One region of the Sporosarcina sp. P18a genome, then DNA from elsewhere that is predicted to be linked to it. Evidence: riboswitches for the same ligand, from Rfam matches in the RefSeq annotation. Region 1 holds a riboswitch; the other holds the start of a gene.
What was found. A riboswitch is a leader RNA that binds a small molecule or an ion and turns the genes downstream of it on or off. The one in region 1 is predicted to bind S-adenosylmethionine.
Positions count from the first base shown of each region.

Region 2: another riboswitch for S-adenosylmethionine. It lies ahead of CSV75_RS10470 (bifunctional homocysteine S-methyltransferase/methylenetetrahydrofolate reductase); the one in region 1 lies ahead of CSV75_RS15710 (MFS transporter).

Region 1 covers NZ_PDYQ01000010.1:516-10,482, reverse strand. The annotation lists gene CSV75_RS15720 (2OG-Fe(II) oxygenase) at 1-489, opposite strand, end outside; gene CSV75_RS15715 (molybdopterin oxidoreductase family protein) at 1,054-3,090, opposite strand; SAM riboswitch class I at 3,422-3,512, shown strand; gene CSV75_RS15710 (MFS transporter) at 3,632-4,882, shown strand; gene msrA (peptide-methionine (S)-S-oxide reductase MsrA) at 5,011-5,544, shown strand; gene CSV75_RS15695 (dioxygenase family protein) at 6,115-6,900, shown strand; gene CSV75_RS15690 (hypothetical protein) at 7,306-7,650, shown strand; gene CSV75_RS15685 (XylR N-terminal domain-containing protein) at 7,640-9,526, shown strand; gene CSV75_RS15680 (flavin reductase family protein) at 9,545-9,967, shown strand, end outside.
Region 2 covers NZ_PDYQ01000003.1:154,870-164,836, forward strand. The annotation lists gene mcsB (protein-arginine kinase McsB) at 1-425, opposite strand, end outside; gene CSV75_RS10445 (UvrB/UvrC motif-containing protein) at 415-966, opposite strand; gene CSV75_RS10450 (CtsR family transcriptional regulator) at 978-1,448, opposite strand; gene bioB (biotin synthase BioB) at 2,141-3,142, opposite strand; gene CSV75_RS10460 (biotin transporter BioY) at 3,142-3,741, opposite strand; gene CSV75_RS10465 (hypothetical protein) at 3,871-4,068, opposite strand; SAM riboswitch class I at 4,233-4,344, shown strand; gene CSV75_RS10470 (bifunctional homocysteine S-methyltransferase/methylenetetrahydrofolate reductase) at 4,429-6,288, shown strand; gene metH (methionine synthase) at 6,269-9,706, shown strand; gene CSV75_RS10480 (hypothetical protein) at 9,881-9,967, opposite strand, start outside.

The DNA.
Region 1 (9,967 bases):
GCTGTAGAAATACTCGAAATAAACGGCCATTCCTTTTTGGGGCACGACCGACAGTTTTAGATGGGGGAAGAACGTTTCGCCACCTTGTTCGACATCGTTCAAGTACATGACGAGCGTGCTGATTCGATTGTTGGTAACATTGCTAGCCGCTGAGAAGAAGTCATGGTGCGCTTTATATTGCTGTCCTGGCAGATAATGAAGAATCTGGAGTCTTTCGCCGTGTTCGATAGGAATGTTCATAACTGCTTCAATCCGTTTTTCGATTTTCATAACAATCGGGTTGTCCCGTTCTTCTAGAAACATACTGCTGCTTGTTCTAATCTTGCTTTCCGCATGGGCTGTGCCAATTTTGGATCGTTTCATCTTGTCTGTCGAGAGTCGGATCAGTTCATCACATTCTTCGTCACTCAACATATTGCCTAAGACGACGACTAATGGTTCTTCGACTTTTGCAATAATTTCAATGTCACGGTCCGTTATGATTCTCATTCCTAAATGATTAAATATTGTTTGTTCTTTATTTTCCGCTATCAACTTAGAACACCTCTTTACTAGTTTGATTTCTTTAAATCAAATACAGTGTAACGTGATGATGGTATAGCCAATATCGGACTTCTCTTAAGTTTCACACTTCCTCTTTGGAATTAAATTCAATATATTTTAGCATGCTATCTTGACTGACGTAAACTTTGAATATAGTCAAATAGGTAGTAATATATAACTATTTTTTACAAGCTATTTTAATTAATTAAATGCCTGTTTAGATGACAGATTAGCAAATGAAGATACATATGAGCTTTTATACAATCGTCGAATTTTTTCCCGGGGTGTAAAGTAATTGAAAGGTATCCTGGGTTATCTAGTTGTGAATTATAGGAGACAAATGATATCAATAACAATCCAATCGATGAAACGGCAAAACGTCAAATTCTATGAAATGCGCATCTAATAATCCGGCATTGTTAAATCAGTGTAAGAACAAGGTGAGCCTCCTGTTTTAGACAAGAGGAGGCTCCCATTAATGCGGCAGGAATTCTGAGCTGTTTTGTCTAGTTATAAATTCTCGACTTCAACACGCCCTGAGAAAAACGTAGCTCCACCGCCCATGTCGGCAATTCGATCTGGCGTTAAGGCGTTCACAAGGCGTTTTTGATCTGAATTATTTCCCCAAATCCCTTGACTGACAACAACTCCCGGCAGTACTTGTTCGCCGACAGAGACAATAAATTCACATTCTCCGCGCTCGTTCCAAATACGAACAGTCGCTTTGTCCTCGATTCCCCGCTCTTTCGCATCGTGCTGATTCATAAACAAGGTAGGTTCTTTTTCAAGTTTAAGATGTTTTTCATTGTTCGAAAAAATGGTATTCATAAAATTATGGTTAATTGCAGGTATATACAGTAATGGATAATCGGAATCTTGAATAATTGGAATATACGTAGGAAGAGCCGGTAATCCTGCCGATTTCATTTGTTCTGAATACAATTCGATTTTTCCGCTCGGTGTTTTTAAATGGTTCAATGGATTGCGTGTATCGCTCGCTTTCATATAGCGTTTATCCTTTAATGCGGCATACGACACTTCGGATAAATGAGGGTTGGACAAATCGCTTAACGCCTGATTGATCATTTCAGCGTCATCATCTAGGAAAGGTTGCTCATCAAAGCCCATAGCTTGTGCTAATAATCTGAAAACGTCAGGGTTGGATTTACTCTCCCCGTAGGTTTCAATAACTGGTTCTTGCAAATGAATATAGTGATGCCAGAAAGACGTATAGAAGTCCGTGTTTTCAAATGCGGATGTCGCCGGTAGAACAATATCGGCAAACAACGCAGTGTCTGTCAAGAACAAATCATGAACCACTGTAAACAAGTCCTTACGCGCCAAGCCTTCCTGTACTTTATTGGCATCTGGTGCGACAACAGCGGGGTTGCTATTATAGACATACAAAGAGCGAACCGGCTGTTGTTCCTCCAGTAATACTTGTCCCAACAAATTCATATTGAATTTACGCGTTGGCTTCTCCTGAAGTTCAGGACGTTCTAGTGCGGCGATATTATGTGTCAAATAGTCCGAATTTGATTTAACCGCCCCACCGCCTTTTAATTCCCACTGCCCTGTCAATGCAGGCAAGCAAGAGATAGTCCGGACTATCATGCCGCCATTATCATGATGCTGCAACCCATTGCCAATGCGAATCATGGAAGGGGAGACAGTCCCATACATCCGTGCTAGTTCATAGATATCTTCCTCCGGCACACCTGTGATGGTGGAAACCATTTGGGGATCGTAGTATTTTACATGTTCACCGAGCGCTTCATGGCCGATTGTATACTGCTCCAAAAATGCTTGATTGACTAGCTTTTCTTTATAAAGAATATGCATAATTCCAAGTGCAAGCGCTCCGTCAGTTCCCGGAAGAATGGGAATGAACCAGTCAGCCATGCGCCCAGTTTGGTTTTTATGGACGTCAATGACGATAACTTTAGCGCCGCTCTTTTTCGCTTTTTGCGCAATCATAATTTGGTGCATATTCGTACTGACGGCATTGATGCCCCAAAAAACAAATAATTTCGTATCCTTCATCTCTTCTGGATCTGTTCCATAACGCCCACCCATCGTGTAATTGTAGCCGGCTTCACCAGCGACTGAACAAATGGTTCGATCCAGTTGACTCGAACCTAGGCGGTAGAAGAAACGGCGATCCATCCCTTTAGAACTAAGTTTCCCCATATTGGCATAGAAACTGTAGGGAAGAATTGATTCTGGCCCTTCTTCAGAAATTAATTTTTTCCACTGATTTGTAATAGTTGTAATGGCTTCTTGCCAACTGATTGGAACGAATTGCCCATCGCCTTTTTCCCCGATTCGTTTCAAAGGAGTAGTAATCCGATTTTGATCGTAAATCCGTTCAGCCATATGCCGAACTTTGTTGCAAATACTTCCTTTTGTGATTGGATGTTCGGGATCACCTTCAATTTTAATGATTTTACCATCTTCTTTATGAATCAACAGTCCACATTGGTCTGGACAATCCAGAGAACAAACCGAGGGGACGATACCATTTTCTACATCAATATACGATTGCATTATACAAGTCCTTTCTACGGGAATAATATTTAAATATAATATGAAATCCTGACATTGCTAAAGTATCTAAATCAAATAGTGATTAACAATTTTGAAATTCCGTTATTGTAAAGGGATGCGTATCCCAAAAGTATGGGTCCGGGTTATTCTAATTTTAGTGAAAAGCGCTCACTTATACATTTGATATAAACAAATGATTTTGCTAATTAGTATATCATAATGCGGCAGTATATTTAGAAAGTTTCAATAACTGGTTGACTTAAAATTAATTATTCTGTACAGTGAGTTCATTAGGTCTGTTTTTATTATATTCTACTAATTTCATATTATTTTTCTATCGAGAGAAGTTGAGGGACTGGCCCTATGAAACTTCGGCAACATAATTGTGCCAAATCCAGCAAGCGTAGCTTGAGAGATAGAAAGAGGAATGCATATTTATATTGCGCTAGCGATGAATACCAACGACTCTTTCTGTTTTTTACAGAAAGTTTTTTTGTTTTGTAAAGACATTACAAAACGGATATGAATGGAGGGCACTGATGTGTTGGAGAGAATTGGAATCACGAAAAACTTAGGTTGGGGCTTTTTTGGTGTGATGTTGTTTATGATGGGAGATGGAATTGAAGCCGGTTGGTTAAGCCCATTCTTAATTGAAAGCGGATTAACGATTCAGCAATCGGCTGCTATATTCACAGTATATGGAATCTCAATCGCACTGTCATCTTGGTTTTCGGGCGTCTGTGTAGATGTTTTTGGCCCGAAACGTACAATGGCCATCGGATTAGCCGTCTATATTATCGGTACGGCAGGGTTTATTACATACGGTTTCTCTACGATGAATTACCCGATCATGCTTTTAACTTATTTCATTAAAGGTTTTGGTTATCCGTTATTTGCTTATTCTTTCTTGACATGGGTCATTTATAAGACACCGCAAAATAAATTGAGTTCTGCTGTTGGTTGGTTCTGGTTTGTATTTTGTGCGGGAATGATGGTTCTTGGTGCGTGGTATTCAAGTGTTGCGATCCAATATCTCGGTTACATCAATACAATGTGGACATCTATCTTCTGGGTAAGTCTAGGTGCGGTTTTAGCTTTAGTTATCAATAAAGACAAGTTTGAAAAGAAAAAACTAGCGAACAAAAAAGAAGCAGTCAAAGAATTATTGAAAGGTATTACCATTTTGAAATCAAACCCGAGAGTTGCTGCGGGTGGGGTTGTCCGCGTTATCAATAGCTTAAGTGTTTATGGATTCCCAGTATTCCTACCCATGCATATGGCACAACATGGCATTGAAACAACTGCTTGGCTGCAATTATGGGGAACATTTTTCTTAGGAAATATTATCTTTAATTTAGTGTTCGGCTTCATTGGAGACAAATTCGGTTGGAAAAACACGATCATTTGGTTTGGTGGAGTCGGATGTGCAATATTCACGCCACTTCTGTTCTATATACCGGTGATTACAAATGGTAGCATTGTTGCGACAAGCATTGTCGGTTTCATTTGGGGTGGTTTGGTAGCGGGCTACGTTCCGATCGGTGCATTGGTACCTTCTGTGGCGGGTGAAGATAAAGGCGCGGCAATGTCCGTGTTGAATTTTTCCGCGGGTTTATCAACATTCGTAGCACCAGCGATCGCCTTAACGTTTATCGGGCTTGTTGGAGCGGAAGGGGTCGTGTGGATTTTCAGTGGTCTCTACTTAGTGAGTGCAATTATTGTAAAATTTATTCGTATACCGGAAGAAGAAAGTAGAAAAATGCAGGAGAAAGCTTTACTAGTAACCTCGTGAAACTACCATCGTATAGGCGGTCAATGATATAGTATAAGAAGGACTTTTAAATCACAAACAGGTTGTGTACGCCTCTACTAGACAAGTGGATTTGGGCACGCGCTTTCATAAAAAAGGAGATGTTGTCAATGGTTGAACAGAATTTTGAAAAGGCTGCATTTGCTGGAGGATGTTTCTGGTGCATGGTGAAACCGTTTAAAGAATGGCCAGGTGTCCAAGACGTCGTGTCAGGATATATGGGCGGACATCTGGATAATCCAACGTATGAAGACGTGAAAAAAGGTGCATCCGGTCATGTGGAAGTCGTTGAAATCACATTTGATCCTGCCTTATTCCCATATGAGAAGTTGCTTGAAGTTTACTGGCAACAAATTGATCCGACAGACGCAGAAGGTCAATTTCACGACCGCGGCTCATCTTACACAACCGCTATTTTTTATTACACAGAGGCGCAACGGGAAGCTGCCAAAAAATCGAAAGCTGACCTAGCTGCAAGTGGTATTTTCACAAAACCTATCGTTACAACTATCCGCCCCGCAGAAACATTCTATCGGGCAGAAGAATACCATCAAGATTATTATATAAAAGAACAAGAACATTACAAAGACAACCGTGCACGTTCAGGACGTAATGAATTCATCGCTGAGCACTGGAGCAAATAACCGTAATGGTAAGAAGGACGAGCGTATTCATGGAACGCTCGTCCTTTTTTTGAAATGGGGGATTAATAAAAGATATTCGTACAACAGTATCTTTTAATAAGCACGTTAACTACTTTTTACTCCTTAGTGAAGAAGTCTTCCCGTTATTAAGTTCCTTTCTTATATTATCTAATTAAATAAAATATACAGCATAGAAGAGTGTTAGCAATCCATTTTTGGAGTAAGTATTTATGGAAACAACAATGTATGTCTCAAGCAGATACTTTTTAGTAATTGCCTTTTATCTTTTTTTGACCTATATGAAACCTAAAACTGATCTAGTACTATTATTAATCTGTATTGATAATGTCTACAGGATGACGTTAATTAAAGAGCAAGAATTAGTACTAATAGATCTAATAATCGGATATAGTCAGTCCTAAAAGTATATTGATTTCGTTTTTACATTGGAATAAGATGAAAGTGTAGATTAAATATTCTAACTTTTCACAGACTTATAACAGTAAGATAGTATTTTGTTAAGGCTAAGTGAAAATGTTAGTATAACAACTAATTGGGGGGAATTTAATTATGCAAAAAGAAGCTGTTAAAAAAAATGATCGCGTTGTAGAAGTATTTGACTTATTCATTAAACATATCCAAGCATTTCTGGAAGAAGCAGAACTTAATCATGAAGAATATACAAACTTCGTGAACTGGGCAGATCGTTTAGGGCGTACTGGAGAACTACCCCTATTTGCAGATGTATTCTTAGAGACACATGTGTTGCGTGCGATGTATACAGAGATGCCTGGTACACAACCATCACTTTTAGGACCTTATTTTATTGAAGGAACTCCATTGCTCGAAGCAGAAGATGGAAAACCAATTGTGTTGACGCAACGACCTAATGAAGCAGGGGATGTATTGTATTTCAAAGGGAATGTAAGCAATGTTGATGGCGAAGCACTTGGCAATGTCAAAGTTGAAATGTGGCATAATGATTCAGATGCTACTTACTCTGCCTTTGACTCAGTTGCGCCCAAATATAATCTAAGAGGTCACTTCTATACGGATGAAAATGGAAACTTTGAAGTGAAAACTATTTTACCAACCCCTTATCCAATTCCAACAAACGGTCCTACAGGTGAGTTCCTGGAATATGCGGATAAACAACCAATGCGTCCCGCGCATCTACACTTAATGTTTGAAGCGGAAGGTCATGAAACGCTAATTACTCAAGTATTCCCAGACGATGACAAATGGCTTGAAAATGACGTGGCAGACGGCGTTCGCTTGGATCTTCTAACGAAGTTTGAAAATAAAGGTGACCATTATGAGGCTGCTTTAAACTTTGTCATGCGTAAAGAACAATAATAGTAGCTATCATACAGTGATCGTGTATCTTTTATTGGACTCAGACTAAATATTTTAGATACTAAAATATTTAAGAAAACTAGTTATTCAACCCGGAAATATGATTGTTCTAAAGTGTCAATCGAATGTATCTTGAATTTACAAGTGCAGTGTTAAAAGTATTTGCCACCCTTTGAAAGCGCTATCATGAGATGATATAATGAAGTATTAAAATCTTTTTGTGATACGGCTTTATATTTAGGTAATGTTTGAGAAAGAACATAAAGAGAAACATAGCCATTCATTTGACATAATAGTTGTAATGGAAGGAAATACGGAGATGAATATATTTGCATAAGAGGAAGTGATCTCTACCTCTTATGCAAGATCCGTTTCTTGGATAGTAAATAAAAAGGGGTGTCAAATATGTATGCAGTAGAAATGAATATTGTCTCTACAAAAGAGGATATGGAAGATCTTTTTCATTTACCCGACAGACGTTTTTTTGATTGGTGTGCAAAAAGTTATTATATAAACCGGGGTATATTTAATGTTATCGATAGTTGGCTTTTTGATTATGGAATGAAGGATATCGTTTCACGACGTAAAGTAATGGATCACTATTTACGCTACTTGCTTCTACATGGATTCTACAATGAAAAAAAACATTTTTTACAATTTGGAAAAAACGGTGTGACGGAAAGTCTTTCTAGTTTTGCAGAAGGACACTTACCTGAGCTATGTTATGAAGGTGATTCATATGACGCTTAAAGCAAGTGAACTTACACTTAATGATTTACTCACTATTTCAACAAAGCCAGGCAAAAGACTCCAAGACTTAAACTTTTCACTAACAAGTATGGATGCATGGGCAGTGCTACGAACAGATTTAATTAATGCGCTAGGAATTCAAAGAGCTAAAAGATTTATTTTAAGATATGCTTACCGATCCGGGATGCATGAAGCACGCATTTTGAAAGAAAAGATTAAGTGGAATGATGATCTTGAATGGCTGCTTGCGGGTTCTAAAATGCATAATTTAACAGGCCGGTCTTTTTCTTATCCTGAAGATTTCAATGTGGATATGGAGAATGGACAATTCAATGTTTCTGGATACTGGATTGATTCCTCAGAAGTCAAACAACACTTAGAATACTTTCCGATGCATGTGGAACCCATTTGCTACTTCCTAATTGGTTACGCAAGTGGTTATACAAGCGAATGTTTAGGAAAGCAAATAGTCTTTAAAGAAATAAAATGTAAAGGAAAAGGTGATGATCACTGTAGCTATACCGGAAAAACAGTAGAAGAATGGGGAGATGAAATCTCTGAAGAGCTACTCTACTATGAAGATGAAGATATGTCTGGGGAACTTGATCAGATGTATCAGCAAATTGAACGCCAGAAGGAAAGACTTGAAACGGGTTACTCCTTAAGTCGTAATTTAACAAAAGTAATGCTTCAAGGAGGCGGATTTAAAGAATTTGCCGAACTACTAGGGAAAAGCTTACATTGTGAAGTCATAATTGAAAATATGAATTATGAAGTAATTGGTAAATATGGAGATAATCCCGGTATGGAGAGAAATATGTCAGCAAGTAATTTCTGGAACAAGAGTAATGAAAACATACCAGAATTTGTTGAAACGGATCTTAAAGATAAAACATTTAAGTTATTAACAACACCAATCTTGCTTGAAAATGAAGTTTATGGATTTATTACAATAGCTTTAAATCAGAAAAGTGATAGTTATCATAAAGATTTACTAGAACGAGTGGCTGTAGTGGTTGCTTTGTATATGCAAAACCAACGTGTTGCTATTGAAACAGAACAAAGACTCAAGGGTGAACTGCTTGAGCAATTACTTAATGAGAAAAGTGCAGATGTTATGGAAATTTATAATCGGTTTTCTTATCTCGGTTATGATCTAAAACAACCCCATTACATTATTTACATTGAAATAAATGATCGGACAATAAAGGAAGATATTAATACAAATTATGATTTTTTGAAAATTAGAAGACAACTGACAAACTTATTTCAAGGTGAAAATAAATACCGTTATAATACCCCAGTCCTAACTAAACTAAATGCTATACAAACAATTGTGCCTAAACAATTTCTATATGATGAAAAAACGACCATACAAGATTTTGGTGAACGATTACTAAAAGAATTCGATGATCAAGACAAACAAATTTGTATCGGAATAAGTGATACAACTGAAAACCTCACTGATTTTAATAGTAGATCGAAGGAAGCTAAGAAAGCTGTAGAACTAGCAAAGTTTCGCTCGCGGGAGTCAGGAGTAATTTTATCAAGTGAATTAGGCAACTTAACGTTATTCTTAAATGCAAGAGAACCAGAAGAATTAGAGTCATTTGCAAATGGAAAGTTACAAGAAATACTTAATTATGATAGAAAAAAGAATTCGGAGCTATTAGAAACACTATTTTACTACACGCAAAATGAATTTAATTTGCATAAAACAGCACGTGTGATGTCTATTTCAATTAGTGGTATGAGATATAGAATACTAAAGATTGAGGAATTACTTTCAATTGAACTTTCAAATTCTAATAGTCGTTTCGAAATTCAAATGGCACTTCAAATTTACTTGTTACTTGGAAAGATAAAACCTATTTAAATTAAAGGAGGAATAATTATGGATCCACGAGAATTTAGAAATACACTTGGACATTTTGCAACGGGAGTGACAGTAATAACAACGACTACAGATGAAGGTGAGCAAATTGGATTAACGGCAAATGCATTTTCATCTGTATCATTAGATCCACCACTAGTGTTGGTTTGTATCGATAAGAAATCAGGTAGTTTGAAAACACTAAAGAAAGGTATACCATTCGCAATTAACATTCTTCAAAAAGAACAGGAAGAAGATTGCTGGCGTTTTGCAAAAAGAACTGAGGATAAGTTTGCTGGCGCATCCTATACATTATCCACAGACAATGTTCCTTTATTGAATGGAAATTTGGCTACGATTGAATGTGATGTAGCAGAGGTTATTGAAGGTGGAGATCATTATATTGTGACAGGTCAAGTGAAAGACACTACCTACGATGACCAA
Region 2 (9,967 bases), on a different contig from region 1:
CGATCAGCCTGTTCATATGCCTGGTCTATTTGAAAACCAGGATATATACATTGAATGCGAATATGATCTTCTTCATTCACCATAATGCTGATCGTTTCGTCTTCCGATAGCAAAACCGACCCATGTTTTTCAGGGTTGATCAACTGTGGACTGACTAAATGTTTCTCGACTAAGATTTGCCTTTCAAGTGGTGACAAATCTTTCATTGCTGTGCCTGTAAAATGGTGATTCTGCATCGTCTTGACTGCTTGATTTAACGCTTCGCTCACGCGGTTTGCGTCTTCCTGTGAAGCACTAATCGGAAATAGATAATCTTGCAAGTTACGGGCTAGCCTGATTCTTGTGGATAAGACAATGTCAGCGTGCTCACCTTCCGCCACCATCCAACCTGTCAGTTCTTGTTTGAGAAATTTTTCAAATGACATGTTGATCGTCACCCCCGTCAGACAGCTGCTGTTTCAACTGATTCGCCTCATCACGCAAAGTTGCCGCTTCTTCAAAATGTTCATTTTCTACGGCTTGCTGCATTTTTGTACGGATATCTTCAAGTTTTCTCTTTAAAGCAAAGCGTTCATTAAGTGAAACCGGAATCTTTCCACGGTGTTGGGTATGTCCATTATGCAATTTGGCAAACAACCTTGGCAGTTGCCCGCTGAATGCTTCGTAACATACAGCACAGCCAAACTTTCCGATGTCAAGGAAACGGTGAAAGGTCAAATTGCAATTCGGACATTTCGGACCATCTGGTAATCTTTCATCGGCTTTTTGTTCTGAAAATAATTCTGAACCGCCCAACCAGTGCGCTAAGAATTGTTGAATGGATAACGGCTCCTGATCCGGACTGAAAGAAAATGTCTGTGAGTAAAATGCACATTTATCACATAAATGGCGCTCTGTTGCATGATTTAAGGTTTCCTGTTTAAACACTACAGTAGCTGGTCGTTCTTTACAGTTTTCACAAAGCATGGAGATTCACCTCATTCTATCTCTTCATAAATTAACGTAACTAACATGGCGCGAAGAATACGTGAACGTAACGCATCCCGCTCAGGCAACATATAACGCAGAGTACCGCGGCTCACCGCAGCAAGCATCAGCTTAGCTTCACGTTCTGTAACGACTTCTTCTTCAATTAAACGGATGATGACATCTTCCGCCATAGTAGAAGACACTTCACTCTCCAAAATCTCCAACGCTTGTTCAAGTAAGTCCTTTCGGGAGTTGGTACGTACCCTATAAATCCGGATGTAGCCCCCGCCCCCTCGCTTAGACTCCACGGCATAGCCTCTTTCGACCGTAAACCGGGTTTTGATTACGTAGTTGATTTGTGATGGTACGCATTGGAACTTCTCGGCAATCTCATTCCTTTTGATTTCAATAGAAGCACTATCTTCCTCTTCTATAATCGACTTCAAATACCCTTCTATAATGTCAGAAATATTACGCATCTCGTCACCTCGCTTCACTCAATCTTCTAGTTGACTTTGACTATCTTTGACTTAATTGTATCGCAGTAATTGGGTGGGATGCAATTCATTTGTTTATATGTATACCTTATTACGTTGAAAGAAAACCTATTGCTAGGTTGTCACATCTGGCTAATGATTATTCAATTAGTAATGAGACAAAAAATAAAGTGGATAGTTTGGCACCGTTTACTAACGTTCTAGACGGGTATTTTCCGCTTACGGTGTACTACTGTAATCTTTCTAAATGGAATTCTAACTATATTAGTTGACCATAAGAAGTAGTCCTCACAAGGGAACCGTTGATTTCCATTCCAGGCGGACGCGTTCCGCGGGCACGGCCTCAATCTCCTCGTCCGCTACGGGCAAAGACGTGCTCCTAACGCTTCGCTTTTACTCGCAAAAACCGTTCTTCGTTACGGTTTACGGGCAAAGACGTGCTCCTAACGCTTCGCTTTTACTCGCAAAAACCGTTCTTCGTTACGGTTTTCGCTACCTGCGGGGCTTTCAGCTCGTGCTGTTCCCGCCGGAGTCGCCGCCTGTAACGAAAATCAACTTAGTGTATCCTGAAATCTTTAATTCAACTTATATAAATAAGAAAAGACTGAAGAACAGATCCTTATAGTGGATTGTCTTCAGTCACGGAGTATACAAACATTTTTCTTCTTTTCTATTTACAAAGTGATGGGTTCTTTATTCAAAGGTTCTAGGTCGACTTCGAAGCCCATGTCTTCCAGCATTTTTTGATCTTGATCGTTTTCTTGACCCGATGTTGTGAGGTAGTCGCCGATAAAGATGGAGTTTGCAGCGTAGAGGCCTAGTGGTTGTAGGCTTCTAAGATTCACTTCACGTCCACCCGAGATGCGGATTTCTTTGCTAGGATTAATGTAGCGGAATAGACACAAGACCTTTAAGCAGTAACGGGGATCCAGTTCTGATGTTCCTTCCAACGGGGTTCCATCCACTGCGTGCAGGAAGTTTACAGGTATCGAGTCTGCGTCCAGTTCACGTAGGCTACGCGCCATGGAGATGATATCTTGTTTTGTTTCACGCATGCCGACGATAACGCCTGAACATGGAGAGATGCCCGCTTCTTTGGCAAGTCCTACAGTATTTACACGATCATCGTATGTATGCGATGTTGTTATACTCTCGTGATGCTCTGCAGATGTGTTCAAGTTGTGGTTATAGCGATCTACTCCTGCCTCTTTCAAACGTGTTGCTTGTCCTGGCTTCAAAATACCTAAACAAGCACATACCGTCATGCCCTTGTGCTTCTCTTTAATCTGTTTAACAGAATCAATCACGATGTCCAGCTCACTGTCACGCGGTCCTCGTCCACTTGCTACGATGCAATAGGTGCCCGCATTATTAGCGGCAGCACGTTCCGCACCTTCTAGTATTTCTTCCGATTTCATCATTGCATACTTTTCAACAGGTGCTTTTGAAATGATGGATTGCGCGCAATACCCACAGTTTTCCGGACATAGTCCCGATTTCGTATTGATAATCATATTCAACTTTACTTTATTGCCGAAGTAATGTGACCGAATCGAGTATGTCGCGTGCAGTAATAATAGTAAATCTTCATCTGGGCTATTTAATATTGCGAGTGATTCCTCATCAGTTAGTACATGGCCTTCGAGTACTTGAGTAGCCAGCCTTTGATAGTTCATTATAACGTCCGCCTCACTTTCAAGTGTTTTGATATTCTAAATGCGAATATGCCTGACAGTACAGCTAGAATTAAATCTTTCGGTAGTGGCGGCATCATCCACAGCCAAGCAATCTTGTAGGTAAACACGTCGGGTGCAGCAGCCCACATCTTGTACGCAAAATACATCCAACTTGTACCTAGTATATAGTTGATTGCTGTAGCGACAAATGCTGCGATAATAAAGGCAGACATAGTATGCTTTCGCTCAACAATCTTTCCGGCTACATAAGCGATCAGAATAAACGTGAGAATAAATCCAAACGTCGGACTCAAGATCTGACCGAAGCCTCCTGAAAATTTAGCGAAGACTGGTGCTCCTGCTAGTCCTATTAACATATAGACGGTCATCGATAACGCACCTAGACGACTACCAAGTAATAGTCCTGATAAGATAGCGAAAAAAGTTTGTAATGTGATGGGTACTCCACCAACTACTAAAAACGGCACGAAGGATGTAATATTCGCTCCAATCATCATTAACGCTGCGAACATCCCGCTATATACAATAGTTAGTGCGCTGAATCTACTTCCCGGTCTTCTCTCTGCTGCTATTGTCATTACGACACCTCTTTTTAAATTGGTTACCTCATAAATAATATCGGTTAACCCATTACGTGTCAACAAAATTTATTTTTTGGTTAACTCATAAAAGCAGACAAAAAAAGACTGCAGCATACCGCTGACAGCCTACTTCTTCTCATCAATCTGTTCTTCCTTTTCTTTGCGAAACAAAACACTTGAGATTAAACCACTGAATATAGCAGCCCCAATTGTAATGTACACACGCATATCATAAGCAACCTCTTCGTAACTGTTACCTATCATAATCCAAGCAAGTGTACCTACAAGAACAGCGATTGGAAATGAGTATTTAAAGAAACGCATAATTTCTCACCTTTTCGAGTTATTTCATTAATTTTAGCATATATACCGCAATTTCTCTATGCACTAACTCCGCGCTTTGAACTTCACCAAACGTTCACTTGACGATATCCAACAAAGCCGCTATGATGTGGTTAGAATAATCTAAATAATTGAATAAGAAACATATCTTATCAAGAGAAGCCGAGGGACTGGCCCGTCGACGCTTCAGCAACCAGCCATTTAGGCAAGGTGCTACTTCCAGCAGTCTGTCAAATTGACACTCTGAAAAGATGAGAGGGAACTAGTCATTGAGATTACAAAGCCTTCTAATATACTTGAAGGCTTTTTTTGATTAAAAAAGGCTAAAGGGGAGATGGATTTATGTCATTGCTCGAGAAACTACAAACAAATGTCCTAACGGCAGATGGTGCAATGGGGACGATTTTATATTCTTACGGAATTGATTACTGTTATGAAGAACTAAATATAGAAAAGCCTGAAATTATAGAGCAAATTCACCAAGACTACATCTCAGCTGGTGCAGATATAATCCAGACTAACACTTACAGTGCGAACGCAATCAAATTAGCTCGCTACGGCTTAGAAAGTCATGTCACGGATTTCAATAAAGCAGCCATTCAAATTGCCAAACGCGCAGCGGCGCCTGGGGGGCAATTTGTACTTGGAACAATAGGCGGCTTGCGAGGTATACGTAAAAGCGATGCGACATTGGATGAAATTGAAAAAGTCGTACTTGAACAAGCCAATGCATTATTAACAGGTGATCCTGATGGTCTCCTATTGGAGACGTATTATGACTTTGAAGAGTTATCATCGGTAGTTACAACATTAAAGAAAATTACGGATGTTCCATTGATTGCACAAGTTTCTATGCATGATCCCGGTGTATTACAGAACGGACTTTCATTAAACGATGCACTTCATCAGCTCGAGTCTCTTGGAGCAGATATCGTAGGCGTTAACTGTCGATTAGGTCCTTACCACACGATTCAAGCATTCGATAATGTGACATTACCAGAGAAAGCATTTTTATCCGCATATCCAAACGCCAGTCTATTAGATGTAGAAGATGGACGTATTGTTTATGAATCAGAGGCAGAATACTTTGGACGCGCTGCTGTATTACTTCGTGATCAAGGCGTTCGATTGATTGGAGGATGTTGCGGGACAACACCTAAGCATATTAAAGCGGCGAAAACACAGTTAGCGCGACTGACACCTATCACGGAAAAGGTCGTACAACCGGCGAAACCTATCGTGATTCATGAAGCGGATCCGGCAAAACATCAACCTCTTCACGAAAAAGCGAAAACAGAGCGTACGGTAATTGTAGAACTAGATACACCGCGCCACTTGGAAACAGAAGATTATATCAAAGGTGCAAATTTGTTATATGACGCGGGAGTTGACGCTATAACAATGGCAGATAATTCACTTGCTTCTCCACGCATCAGCAACATGGCGATGGGCTCGATCGTCAAGATGCAACATAATATCCGCCCGCTTGTACATTTAACGTGTCGCGATCACAATCTCATTGGCTTACAATCACATTTGATGGGGCTTGATGCATTAGGCATTCACGATATCCTAGCCGTGACAGGCGACCCGACAAAGGTTGGGGACTTCCCCGGTGCTACAAGCGTCTACGATGTATCTAGCATGGAGTTATTGCAGTTAATTAAGAAATTGAATGAAGGGATTTCATTCTCCGGTAAGCCATTGCGCAAGAAAGCCAGCTTCTCTATTTCAGCAGCTTTCAATCCGAACGTCCGCGTCATCGATCGTGCTGTACAACGGCTCGAGAAGAAGATTGAAGCGGGTGCAGACTATTTCATCACTCAGCCAGTTTACACGAAAGAAAAGATTATCGATGTATATGAAGCAACAAAACACCTGGATACACCGATCTTTATTGGGATCATGCCATTGACGAATATACGAAATGCAGAGTTCCTGCATCATGAGGTACCGGGTATCAAGCTTTCAGAAGATGTGTTAGAAAGAATGCGTGAATGCGGAGATGACCGTGAAAAATCAACTGAAACAGGGCTTGAAATTGCAAAAGAATTGATAGATACAGCGGCTCAGTATTTTAATGGACTGTATCTCATCACACCATTCCTGCGTTACGATATGACATTAGAGTTGTATGAATATATTAAGAAAATAGACCAGCAGAAGGAGAGGGAATTAACACATGCAGAGACATCCTATTGAAGAACAACTAGATAAAAGAATCCTTATCATTGATGGTGCGATGGGGACGATGCTGCAAGCGGAAGATTTCTCAACGGAAGACTTCGGCGGAGAAGAATACGATGGATGTAATGAATACATGAGTGTGTTACGCCCTGACGTTTTGGAGAAAATTCACGATGAATATTTAGAAGCCGGTGCTGATATCATTTGTACGAATACATTTGGCGGTACTCCCCTTGTATTGAATGAATTTTCACTTGGTCATCGTGCAGATGAAATTAATGCGAAGTCTGTAGAAATCGCGAAAAAGAGTGCAGCGAAGTTTTCTACACCAGAATGGCCACGTTTTGTCGCGGGGGCGATCGGGCCCACGACAAAGACACTTTCGGTAACGGGCGGTATCACGTTCGATGAACTATCTAATGATTTCTATGTACAGGCAAGAGCGCTTGTAGAAGCAGGCAGTGATTTGATACTGATGGAAACAAGTCAGGATATGCTGAATGTGAAAGCTGGAACAATTGGTATTAAGAAGGCGTTTGAAGAGCTTGGACGCGAAATTCCTATCATGATTTCAGGTACGATCGAACCGATGGGTACAACGCTTGCTGGACAAAGTATTGAAGCCTTCTATATTTCCATTGAACACGTCCATCCACTTTCGGTCGGTTTAAACTGTGCAACAGGTCCTGAATTCATGACTGACCATTTGCGTTCATTGTCCGAATTGGCGACAAGCTACGTAACCTGTTATCCAAATGCCGGATTGCCGGATGAAGAAGGACATTATCATGAATCTCCTGAATCATTATCGAAAAAACTGGAAGGCTTCGCTGAAAAAGGTTGGTTGAACATGGTTGGCGGTTGCTGCGGTACAACGCCTGATCACATTCGCGCAATTCGTGAGGTAGTTAAAGATAAGGCTCCACGCAAGATGCCAGAAAATCCTCATGGTCATGCCATTTCAGGGATTGAGCCTTTGCTCTACGACGATACATTACGTCCATTATTAATCGGGGAACGTACAAACGTTATCGGCTCACGTAAATTCAAACAACTAATTGTAGAGGAAAAGTTTGAGGAAGCTGCAGAAATCGCACGTGCACAAGTAAAACGTGGTGCGCATGTATTGGATATTTGTCTTGCGAACCCTGACCGTGATGAATTATACGATATGACTCGCTTCATGAAAGAAGTCGTAAAAAAAGTCAAAGTTCCTCTAGTCATCGATTCTACCGATGAAAACGTCATTGCAGAGGCCTTGAAATTCTCGCAGGGCAAAGCAATCATCAACTCTATTAACTTAGAAGATGGTGAAGAACGCTTTGATGCCGTACTTCCTTTAGTAAAAAAATATGGAGCGGCCGTAGTTGTAGGAACGATTGATGAAATTGGAATGGCAGTAACGAGAGAACGTAAGCTAGAAGTTGCGTTGCGTTCTTATGATTTACTCGTTAATAAATGGGAGATCCCACCGGAAGATATTATTTTTGATCCACTTGTCTTCCCTGTTGGTACAGGTGACGCACAATACATTGGATCGGCAGTAGAAACAATTGAAGGAATTCGATTAATCAAAGAAAAACTTCCGCGCACTTTAACGACTCTTGGTGTCAGCAACGTATCCTTCGGGTTGCCCCCTGTTGGCCGTGAAGTGTTGAATGCTGTGTACTTGTATCACTGTACACAAGCAGGTCTGGATTATGCGATTGTAAATACAGAGAAGCTTGAGCGCTTTGCTTCGATTCCAGAAGCAGAAATCAAACTGGCGAATGAATTACTGTTTAATACTACAGATGAAACATTGGCAGAGTTTACGGACTTCTATCGTGGTAAGAAAAAAGAGAAATCAGAAGACGATATTCCGAAAACCGTGCCTGATCGTCTTGCGTACTATGTGGTGGAGGGTACAAAAGAAGGCTTAATACCTGATTTGGAAACGGCTTTAAAGACATACGACGCACCACTTGATATCATCAATGGTCCTTTGATGAAAGGAATGGCTGAAGTTGGGCGTCTATTCAATGACAACCAGCTGATCGTAGCGGAAGTTCTTCAAAGTGCTGAAGTCATGAAAGCTTCTGTTTCATACCTTGAACAGTTCATGGAAAAGAAAGAAGACGATAGCGGGAAAGGCAAAATCATTCTAGCAACAGTAAAAGGTGACGTACATGATATCGGAAAAAACCTCGTGGAAATCATCTTAAGTAATAACGGATTTAAAGTCATAGATATCGGTATTAAAGTTACTCCAGCTACATTAATTGAAGTGATTCGTAAAGAAAAACCAGACATTGTAGGACTATCTGGACTTCTCGTAAAGTCTGCCCAGCAAATGGTGTTGACAGCACAGGACTTTAAGGCGGCAGGAATCGACACGCCAGTAATGGTAGGTGGAGCCGCATTAACAAGGCGCTTTACTGAAACGAAAATCGCACCTGAGTATGATGGCCCAGTTATTTTTGCAAAAGATGCGATGCAAGGTCTCGACTTAGCAAACCGTCTACAAAGTAATGACAAAGGAGCGTTACTCGAAGAATTAGCAGATAGTATCGAGAAACGCGAAACCAATGATGCGCTTAAAGCAAGTCGAGGCACGTCAGCAGTTGCAGTGAAGCCACGTCCCGTGAAAACGGTACGCACTGACGTTCCTGTATTCACACCAACCGATTTACGTAGACGGGTCGTGAAAGATTACTCGGTTGCTCACTTACATCCTTACGTAAATATGCGTACACTTATCGGTCACCACTTAGGTCTACGAGGAAATGTCGATAAAATGCTTGAAAGAAAAGAAGAACGCGCAGTACAACTTCATGAAATGGTAACGGAGTTCTTGAAGTCCGACAAGATGAAAGCTTCCGGTATTTATCAATTCTTCCCTGCCCAGGCAGACGGGGATGACGTAATCATTTATGATCCGGAAGATTCAAAAACTGAAATTGAACGATTTACGTTCCCGCGTCAAGAAAAAGAGCCTTTCCTGTGCTTGGCTGATTACTTGAAAACAGTGCAAAGTGGTGAAATGGATTACGTGGCATTCATGCAAGTGACTGCTGGTAAAGGGGTCCGTGATTATGCAAACAAACTGAAGGAAGAAGGCAAATTCCTTGAAAGCCATGCGTTCCAAGCGACTGCATTGGAGTTGGCAGAAGGCTTCGCTGAACGGATTCACCAAGAAATCCGTGACCAATGGGGATTCCCTGATCCAACAGACTTTACAATGCTCGAACGTTTCGCGGCCAAATACCAAGGCCAACGTTTCTCATTCGGCTACCCAGCTTGTCCAAATCTAGAAGATCAAGCTAAACTCTTCCGCCTCATCAAACCGGAAGACCACGGCGTCGTGCTAACCGAAGAATTCATGATGGAACCAGAAGCATCCGTATCCGCCATCGTCTTCGCCCATCCCGACGCAAGATACTTTAACGCATAACCCTAATGCTGAAAGCACCGTTTAGACTCGACAGGCGTTGGAGGAAATACCACAAAGGCGCTCTTTGCCTTTTTGGTAGTTCTGAAACGTCCCGAGTGTCTGGCGCTTGAGAAAATAAAAAATCCGCCATCTCTGAAATACTAGAGATGGCGGATTCTTCATATTAAAAAATGATCAGCGGCATCTTCTACGGCGGTGACAACCTTCGCCACCCCGCATACCTCCATATCCTGGTCCATATCCTGGCCCTCTTCCTGGCAT